3 regions of the Hafnia alvei genome follow, and region 1 is predicted to be linked to each of the others. Evidence: predicted binding sites of a transcription regulator. Region 1 holds the regulator's gene; each other region holds the start of a gene.

Region 1 (3,271 bases):
CCGTTAACTCAGGCGAAATCGTAGGGCTGTTAGGGCCGAACGGTGCGGGTAAAACCACCACCTTTTATATGGTTGTTGGTATCGTGCCTCGTGATGCGGGCCGCATCGAGATTGACGATGAAGACATCAGCCTGCTGCCGCTGCACGCACGTGCTCGCCGTGGGATCGGCTATCTACCGCAAGAAGCCTCTATCTTTCGCCGCCTGAGTGTGTATAACAACCTTATGGCCGTGTTAGAGATTCGCGAAGATCTAACCAAAGAGCAGCGTGCCGATCGTGCCGATGAGCTAATGGAAGAGTTCCACATCGCTCATCTGCGTGACAACCTCGGACAATCGCTGTCCGGTGGTGAACGCCGCCGCGTTGAAATTGCACGCGCTCTAGCCGCAAATCCTAAGTTTATCCTGTTAGATGAACCTTTTGCGGGCGTTGACCCAATCTCTGTTATTGATATTAAAAAAATTATCGAACACCTGCGCGACCGCGGTTTGGGCGTATTGATTACCGACCATAACGTGCGTGAAACGCTAGACGTTTGTGAACGTGCTTATATCGTGAACCAGGGCAACCTGATTGCTCATGGTACGCCATCTGAAATCTTGGCCGATGAGCAGGTTAAACGCGTCTATCTGGGTGAAGAATTCCGTCTGTAACGGCGGCTATCTTGCGTCATATTTACTCTGCGCCATCGTGCAGGGTATACCGCACGGTGGTCTTCATGCGGCCGGACTCTTTTTAGTTTAGCAGGCACTCTGCTTACACCAATGGAAATGAGCTCGCGATTATGAAGCAAGGTTTGCAACTCAGGCTAAGTCAGCAGCTAGCGATGACTCCACAGCTGCAGCAGGCGATTCGCCTGTTGCAATTATCAACGCTAGAGCTTCAGCAAGAGATTCAACAAGCATTAGAAAGCAACCCGCTGCTTGAACAAGATGACACTCACGATGAAATCGAAACTTCAACGGAAGAAGTCAACGAAGAGCTGGACACACGCGAACAGCTAGAGCAGCCGGATATGCCGGAAGAACTTCCTCTCGATGCCACATGGGACGAAATTTATACGGCTGGCACCCCATCAGGAACAGGAACGGACTACAGCGACGACGAGCTACCGATCTATCAGGGGGAAACTACCCAGACCCTGCAAGATTATCTAATGTGGCAAGTTGAACTCACCCCGTTTAGCGATACCGATCTGGCTATTGCCACCGCCATCGTCGATGCCGTGGATGATACTGGCTACCTCACCTCTTCTCTCGACGATATTTTAGAGAGCATGGGCGATGAACACGTCATGATGGATGAAGTCGAAGCGGTACTTAAACGCGTACAGCGTTTCGACCCCGTTGGCGTTGCCGCCCGCGATCTGCGTGATTGCCTGCTGGTTCAGCTCTCCCAGTTCACCGATGGAACGCCTTTCCTTATCGAAGCACGCCTCATTGTTGATAAGCATTTAGATCTCTTAGCGAATCACGATTTCCGTAATCTGATGCGTTCGACTAAGCTAAAAGAAGATGTCCTCAAAGCGGCGATGCAGCTGATCCAAACGCTCGATCCGCGCCCAGGGCTTTCTATCAATACCGGCGAATCCGACTACGTGATCCCAGATGTTTTGGTGCACAAACATCAGGGCCGTTGGGGCGTTGAATTAAATCAGGACAGCGTTCCACGTCTCAAAATTAATCAGCATTACGTCTCGCTCGGCGCACAAACCCGAAGCGATAGCGATACCCAGTTCATCCGCAGCAATCTGCAAGAAGCGAAGTGGCTGATTAAAAGTCTGGAAAGCCGTAATGAGACCTTGCTGAAAGTGTCACGCTGTATCGTAGAACAGCAGCAGGCATTTTTTGATAATGGCGCTGAGTTCATGAAGCCGATGGTGCTGGCTGATATTGCCCAGCAGGTCGAAATGCATGAATCCACCATCTCGCGCGTGACAACGCAGAAGTTTCTGCACAGCCCGCGAGGCATATTTGAACTGAAATATTTCTTCTCAAGTCACGTCAGCACCGAAGATGGCGGCGAAGCTTCCTCAACGGCGATCCGTGCACTAGTGAAGAAACTCGTTGCGGCGGAGAACCCTGCCAAACCGTTGAGCGACAGCAAGCTAGCGACCTTGCTTGCCGATCAGGGTATTATGGTTGCCAGACGTACCGTTGCGAAATACCGAGAGTCTTTGTCCATCCCACCGTCAAACCAACGCAAACAATTGGTTTGACCATAACAGAGAAGGAAGACACTATGCAGCTCAACATTACCGGACACCATGTCGAAATTACCGAAGCTTTGCGCGAATTCGTCACCACAAAATTTGGCAAGCTCGAGCAATATTTTGACCGAATAAATCAGGTTTATGTCGTACTGAGCGTGGAGAAAATCCAACACATTGCGGAAGCAACGGTACATATTAACGGCGGTGAGCTGCATGCTACCTCGGAGCAGCTAGATATGTATGCTGCTATTGATACTCTGGTTGATAAACTGGCGCGCCAGCTCAATAAACATAAAGACAAATTGAAACAACACTAGCGTTTAAATAGTTTAAACGCCTGCTGACTTCATCGGCCTGTTTCTTCCATGAAACGGGCCGATAAGCCATCATGGGGAGCATGAAAAATCAGCCCTTTGGTCTGATTTAAATGAAGAAGATGAGATGAGTAACGATTTAACTATGCCATTAACCTCCGTACTGAGTCCGGAGTGCACACGCAATGCAGTTCACTGTTCCAGCAAGAAGCGCGCACTGGAAATTATCAGCGAACTGGCGGCTGCACAGCTGAACCTGCCACCACAGATCGTCTTTGATGCGATCTTAACGCGTGAGCGTATGGGGAGCACCGGCATTGGCAACGGCATTGCGATTCCTCACGGCAAGCTTGAGGAAGACACCCTGCGAGCCATTGCGGTTTTCATTCATCTAGAACAGCCGATAAGCTTTGATGCTATCGATAATCAACCCGTTGACCTGCTGTTTGCCTTGCTGGTCCCTGCAGACCAATGCAAAACCCACTTACAAACACTCGCTATCATGGCGCAGAAATTGGCCGATAAAGGCGTCTGCCGCCAACTACGCAGCGCGCAAAGCGATGATGAGCTGTACAAAATCATTACAGAATAATGCGTTAGCACGCTGTCAAAACAGTGGCAGGATGTGCTGCGTCACGTTACATTGGGTATAACAATTTGTGATAGACCTCCTTTGGGAGGTCAAATTTCCACAGACAGCCATGCGGCTGTCCGAACTCAAGGGGAGTTGTGACATGGTGCTGAT
Region 2 (3,271 bases), 3.2 Mb from region 1:
GAGCAATAGTATGTTAACAACAACGGAGGTTACTTGTGATTATCCTGGAAAAAAATTTAAACCTGAAGATGCATGGATTGGTAATCAGTTAGTTTCTATTAGCGATAACTGTTTAGAGATTCAAACCGCTAAGTTGGCATTCAGTTCTTTTTTAGGGCGTTTTTGGGCGCAAGCTATTTTATTAATTATTTTTTATATTGGTAGCCAAATGCCCGCCTCGTATCTACCAGGTATACCAGGATTATTATCACTAATATCAGTCGATATCGCTATTCTCTACAACGCTATGCTTAATATCAAAAAAAACTCTAACATTATTTTTAACCGTGCTACACAAATGGTCTACGTGCATCATGAGGGAATAGATTACATTTCGCCATGGAGTTCTTTATTATGGACTAGTACGATTAATATTAATGGAATAACTAAAATATATTTTACTTTATTACATAAGGACCCAGATAACACCCAATCGATTCATCACGTAGAATTAAGTAATGATAACCGCTCTGTAATGCACGGCTTAACAACATTTATCAATGTATTTATGCAGCAAGGCCATAAGGAATTAGTTATTCCTAAGGTTTATGAGTGGCGTAGCGTATTCAATACAAAAGTTACGCTTTCTCCCTCCGAGATCTGGCAGCACTATGCCCCTTGGCCTTTTCGTCGCCGATATTGCGATTCGGTAGAAATGAATATGAAAATCATACTTTGGCCAATTTGGACATTTTTGCTTTTCCCGCTTCTTACTCTCTTTGCTCTAAGTTGGTGGCTAATATGCAAGATTTTTAAAATTACACCTGCTTCAGTACCAGTTGCCGCCCGCCAAGAAGATAACAGCGAGCGATACACACCGCAATTTGCAGCAAATCGGCTGAAACCTTTCGAGGAAGATAAAGGAGAATAAATGAAACCATTAATCGTATTAGGTGATAAAACCAACCATGGTGGCGTTGTTGTTAGCGCTCAAGCAGGCTTTACTCAAGACGGTATACCTGTTGCCGCTCAAGGGGACCTAGTGACTTGCCCTATATTGGGCCATAGCCCGTCAACTATTATTGCCTCGGGAAGTGGCTTTACTTTAAGCGGCAAACAAGCTGCGCATGATGGCGATCAAACCACCTGTGGTGCGAAACTGATCGCTAGCCACTTTACCGTCCGGCATGAGTAAATCATCTTATCCCGAGCACTTTGTTCGATGAGGGCTCGGGTACCAACATATCAAAATGATTCGCGTTTTATCAGCTAAAGCCTCCCATTATCACCGCCAAGATCAACGAGTGAGATCTCCATTCCAACGATAATGTTGCCGATGTCGTATCGCGCAAATTATTCGACACTTATGTCGAATTTCCCTGTCGAGCTGGCAATTCAGCGCGCTATTTTTGGCGTTTAAAAAATCAGATTAGAAAGCAACCTTCTAATTTAAAACAAAAAAACACCCGTTCAAATACAGTTGGCATGATGTGTGCTTACTAGTACCGATAAGCAATCTGAGCATAGGCAGGTTCTTTCTGCCTCACTAAATATAATGAGAAATCAGGAGTTAATTGATGAACCGGTTCGTCATTGCAGATCCTAAAAAATGTATCGGCTGCCGTACCTGTGAAGTCGCCTGCGTCATGGCTCACCGTGAAGACAGCGAACTTCACAACCTGTCCAAAGACAACTTCACCCCACGCATTCACGTTATTAAAGGGGAAAACGTCAGCACAGCGATCCTGTGTCGCCAGTGCGAAGATGCCCCTTGTGCCAACGTTTGCCCAAACGGTGCCATTACTCGCCAAAAAGACTTTATCTATGTGTCACAGGAAAAATGTATCGGCTGCAAAACCTGCGTGGTTGCTTGCCCATACGGCACGATGGAAGTGATCACTTCTCCGGTCGTTCGTCAAAACGGCGCCTCCGCCATGATGGTTTCCTCTAAGGCTGAAGCCAATAAATGCGACCTGTGCCACAACCGCGCTAATGGCCCTGCGTGCGTTGAAACCTGTCCAACCAATGCATTAAAGCTTATCGACCGCAATGCTATGCAAGACATGATCAATGAAAAACGCCGTCGTGCAGCGCTCGATACCACAATCGATTTCATGTTCTAACGGTTTCACATTTTAACGCTTTCATCTCATGCAGTTTTAAATCCTATTGATTGAAGTTGCCGTTTACTTGCAGCGACTTCAAAACCAAAAGGCTTGATTAACAACCATTCATTATCCCCGGTTCGGGGTAAGGTCTCGTTATGAATTCACCTACAGTGAATAACTCAATCGTTGTCAATAATCTCGACGTTGTGAAAAGTAAAGTCGTCACCGTCTGCCCTTACTGCGGCGCAGGATGCAAAATCAACCTTTGTGTTGAAAACGGTAAAATAGTCCGTGCCGAAGGCGCAAACGGCGTCACCAATCAGGGTGAGCTTTGTCTGAAGGGTTATTTTGGCTGGGATTTTCTCAACGATACAAAACTGCTAACGCCGCGCTTGAATGAGCCAATGATCCGCCGAGAAAAAAGCGGAAAATTTGAAGTGGTCTCTTGGGATGAAGCCATCCGCTATACCGCTCAGCGCCTAAAAGAAATCAAACAAAAATACGGCGCGAAATCGATTATGCATACCGGTTCCTCACGCGGAACAGGCAATGAAACCAACTATGTGATGCAGAAGTTTGCTCGCGCAGTGACCGGCAATAACAACGTTGACTGCTGTGCGCGTGTCTGCCACGGCCCGTCGGTTGCTGGCTTGCAACAAACGCTGGGCAACGGTGCTATGAGCAACTCCATCACCGATATCGAAAACTCGAAATGCCTGCTAGTTTTTGGCTATAACTGCGCGGACTCCCACCCTATCGTGGCGCGTCGCGTGATTAAGGCCAAAGAAAAAGGTGCCAAAATCATCGTTTGCGATCCACGCAAAATAGAAACGGCGCGCATTGCCGATCAGCATCTGCAAATGAACAATGGCACCAATATGGCGCTGGTGAATGCCTTTGCCCACGTCCTGATTGAAGAAAATCTTTACGACAAAAGCTACGTGGCTAATTTCACCGAAGGCTTCGAGGAGTATCGCAAAATCGTTGCCGACTACAGCCCTGAAGCCGTCGAAAAACTGGTTGGCGTTCCCGCCGAGGATATTCGCCAAGCCATGCGCACCTACGCGGCGGCACCTTCCGCCACCATTATGTGGGGGATGGGCGTCACTCAGTTTGGTCAAGCCGTTGACGTGGTGAAAGGCTTATCAGGTTTGGCATTGCTGACCGGCAATTTAGGCCGTCCT
Region 3 (3,271 bases), 3.3 Mb from region 1:
TATCGCATTTTGGTGGACGTCACGAATGCCGTCACCTCTAAGCTTGAGCTCGATGGGCTGGCTGCGGAGGTTTCCAAAGAGATCCATCGTTTCTTCGGCATCGACTATATCGGCCTGTCGGTTTTTGATGAACAGGAAGATCGTTTTAAAGCCTATGTCGCCTGCTACCAAAGCGGAAAACCGGTGCTGCGTGAACAAAAATATCTGCCGCTGGAGGGCTCCCTTGCCCAACAGGTGGTGCAAAGCGAAGAGATGCTGTTGATGGATTTGCAGGACTCAGCGCGTCTTGCTCCGCAGGATCGCCAGCTAGCGCAGATGCTTGCGTTTGGCCATCAGACCATCTGCCAACTGCCGCTGATCTTTGGTAATAAAGTGCTAGGCGTTCTGAAACTGGCGCAGTGCCAGCCCGCGATATTCAGTGATAATAACCTTAAGCTGCTGCGTCAAATTGCGGCACGTATCGCCATCGCGGTGGATAACGCGCTGGCATACGGTGAAATATCGCGCCTGAAAGATAGCTTGGTACACGAGAATCGCTATTTAACCGAACAAATTCGCCAAGGCAGCGATTTTGGTGAAATCGTTGGTCAAAGCGCGGCGATAAAAAGCGTGTTGGAACAGGTTGAAATGGTGGCTTCGAGCGACTGTAGCGTGCTGATCCTGGGTGAAACGGGAACAGGCAAGGAGTTGATCGCACAGGCTATTCATAATCTCAGCACACGCAATCAAAAGCGCATGGTTAAAATGAACTGCGCCGCCATTCCTAGTGGCCTGATGGAAAGTGATTTATTCGGCCATGAGAAGGGCGCTTATACCGGCGCAACGTCACAGCGAATGGGGCGTTTTGAGCTGGCGAATAAGAGCTCGCTATTTTTGGATGAGGTGGGTGATATTCCGCTTGAGCTTCAACCAAAATTGCTGCGCGTATTGCAGGAGCGAGAAATTGAGCGACTGGGCGGGAATAAAATTATTCCGGTAGATGTGCGCCTGATTGCCGCGACCAATCGCGATCTGAAACAGATGGTGCTGGATCGTGAATATCGCAGCGATCTCTATTATCGCCTTAATGTTTTTCCTATTGTGATCCCGCCTTTGCGTGAACGCCCAGAAGATATTCCACTGCTGGTCAAATTCTTCACGCGCAAAATAGCTAAACGTATGAATCGCACTATCGATAGTATTCCAACGGAAACCATCCGCATGCTGTGCGATTTACCGTGGCCGGGTAATATTCGTGAGCTGGAAAATATCATTGAGCGTGCCGTTATCTTAACGCGTGGGCCGGTATTAAACTTGCAACTTAACGAGCTGCAATATCACCTTTCGCCACCGTTGGTGAATAAGCCTGCGCAAGCGGCGCCTTCTGCATGGTCAGTGACACCGCCTGCGGAAAAGGCGGCGCACGATCCAGCGCAGGGCGGTGAATTCAGCGAGCGTGAGCGCATTCTGGCGGCATTGCGTGAGTCTAACGGTATCGTGGCTGGCCCTCGTGGTGCTGCGGCACGGCTTGGGCTGAAACGCACCACGTTGATTTCCCGTATGCAGCGCTTAGGCATTTCTGCGAAGGACTAAAAACCTCTCCTCGCACGGGCGGAAATGTACGTTTTTCGCCCGTGTCATAGCGTCGACATAAGTGTCGACACGTCATCACTCGCCAGAACCATCCCGCCTGTTTATCTTGTCACTTTGAATGATTAATTCCCGTAATTATCTGAATAACATTGGTTATTTAATTATTTTATTTATTGGCACGGATTATGCTTTTGTAGTGATTGAAACGCTCAACGCTGCCGAATGTCGGCCTGATTGAGCGTCAAACAATCAGTGGGGCGATGCCCTAGGTAACACACTCCAACCCACAATGTGGAGCGAGGCAAAGAAGTATGAAGGTCAGCGAATTAACCGAAAAGTCGCTTTATATCCATGACAAAAATGAAAAATTAATGGCGCAGTGGGCTTTGTATAAAAGCAGCTTAATCAAAGCCGCGACGTCTTCAAAGCTGAAGATTTTTCATGAGTTCAGCTGCGGTGATGGTGACAGCGTTAACTTCACGGTGTTTGATCACTTTATGGTTGAAGTGAAGCTGGCAGATGAGTTTTACAGCAAAAAGATCCAGTACGGACTGCGCATGAACGATGAACAGGGCGAAGATCATTTTGTGGAAATTAGCCATTCAACCATCGATGAGAATGGTCAGATTGATGGCAAGGTTAACAACCGTTCGATGGATGCGGTGTTGGAACACTATCTGGATAAGATCCACGATCTGTATGAAATCTTGTATCAGGCGATGAATACTAACCAGCCGGTGCGGGAATTGCTGGTAGGGAAGTTAGGCACTCATTGATCAATACCTCTCCTTATGCTGAGGAGAGAGTTACCCCACCCCAACCCTCCCCTTCGCAGGGGAGGGAGCAGTTCAGCTTTCGATATTAATTCAGTGCTCGATCGGCTCCTCCTCTTTGCAGAGGAGGGAGCAGTTCAGCTTTCGATATTAATTCAGTGCTCGATCGGCTCCTCCCCTGCGAAGGGGAGGTTGGTAGGGGGACAATCACGAATCTCAACAAATTCTTGGCAGCGGCTCACTGTGTGGTAAATCCAGCAGACGAGAGGTGCCATACATTCCGGTTAGGCGCACTTGTTTTCCTTCTGTCACCACACCAATCGTTGCGGCGTCCACACCCAATGGATGCAGATGCAAGCTATCAAGCACCGCTTGTTCAGCTTCTGGCGCAACGGCTATCACCAGCTTTCCTTCGTTGGCAAAATTCAGCGGCTCTAGCCCTAGGAGTTCACAAATACCGCGCACCGCGCTTTTTACCGGAAGTAATTGCTCGATAACGTCGATACCGCAGCCGCTCGCATTGGAGAACTCATGCATAATGGCGGTCACGCCACCGCGGGTTGCATCACGTAGGGCTCGAACGCCAGGGATATTACGCAGTGGCGCAATCAGCGGAGCCAGTACCGCGCAGTCGCTGGTCAGTTCAGCTTCAAGCCCCAACTGCTCACGCAGATTCAGGATCGTGGCACCGTGATCGCCAAGCGTACCGCTGACGATCAGCTTGTCGCCGGGCTGGATCTCTGACGTTCCCCAGTGAATATCGTTCGGGATCGCGCCAATACCGGCGGTGTTGATAAAGATCTTATCCGCAGCGCCGCGCTGAACCACTTTGGTATCGCCAGTCACGATCTGGATATTTGCCGCACGCGCGGTCGCCGCCATGCTACGCACGATCTTTTCCAGATCGGCCAGCGGTAACCCTTCTT

What was found. Region 1 encodes sigma-54, which starts transcription at its own class of promoters, with help from an activator protein. Its sites were predicted from a motif close to GTTGGCACANNTTTCGCTNT; they were not measured.
Region 2: the regulator sigma-54 is predicted to act here: its motif matches at 1,459-1,478, upstream of hydN (electron transport protein HydN).
Region 3: the regulator sigma-54 is predicted to act here: its motif matches at 1,745-1,764, upstream of hycA (formate hydrogenlyase regulator HycA).

What each region holds. Positions count from the first base shown of each region.
Region 1 is NZ_OZ061315.1:4,079,541-4,082,811, forward strand. It holds gene lptB (LPS export ABC transporter ATP-binding protein) at 1-653, shown strand, start outside; gene rpoN (RNA polymerase factor sigma-54) at 785-2,218, shown strand; gene hpf (ribosome hibernation promoting factor) at 2,242-2,529, shown strand; gene ptsN (PTS IIA-like nitrogen regulatory protein PtsN) at 2,654-3,118, shown strand; gene rapZ (RNase adapter RapZ) at 3,261-3,271, shown strand, end outside.
Region 2 is NZ_OZ061315.1:833,165-836,435, reverse strand. It holds gene AB3Y96_RS04010 (hypothetical protein) at 11-910, shown strand; gene AB3Y96_RS04005 (PAAR domain-containing protein) at 911-1,174, shown strand; gene hydN (electron transport protein HydN) at 1,557-2,102, shown strand; gene fdhF (formate dehydrogenase subunit alpha) at 2,243-3,271, shown strand, end outside.
Region 3 is NZ_OZ061315.1:822,864-826,134, forward strand. It holds gene flhA (formate hydrogenlyase transcriptional activator FlhA) at 1-1,572, shown strand, start outside; gene hycA (formate hydrogenlyase regulator HycA) at 1,884-2,348, shown strand; gene hypE (hydrogenase expression/formation protein HypE) at 2,562-3,271, opposite strand, start outside.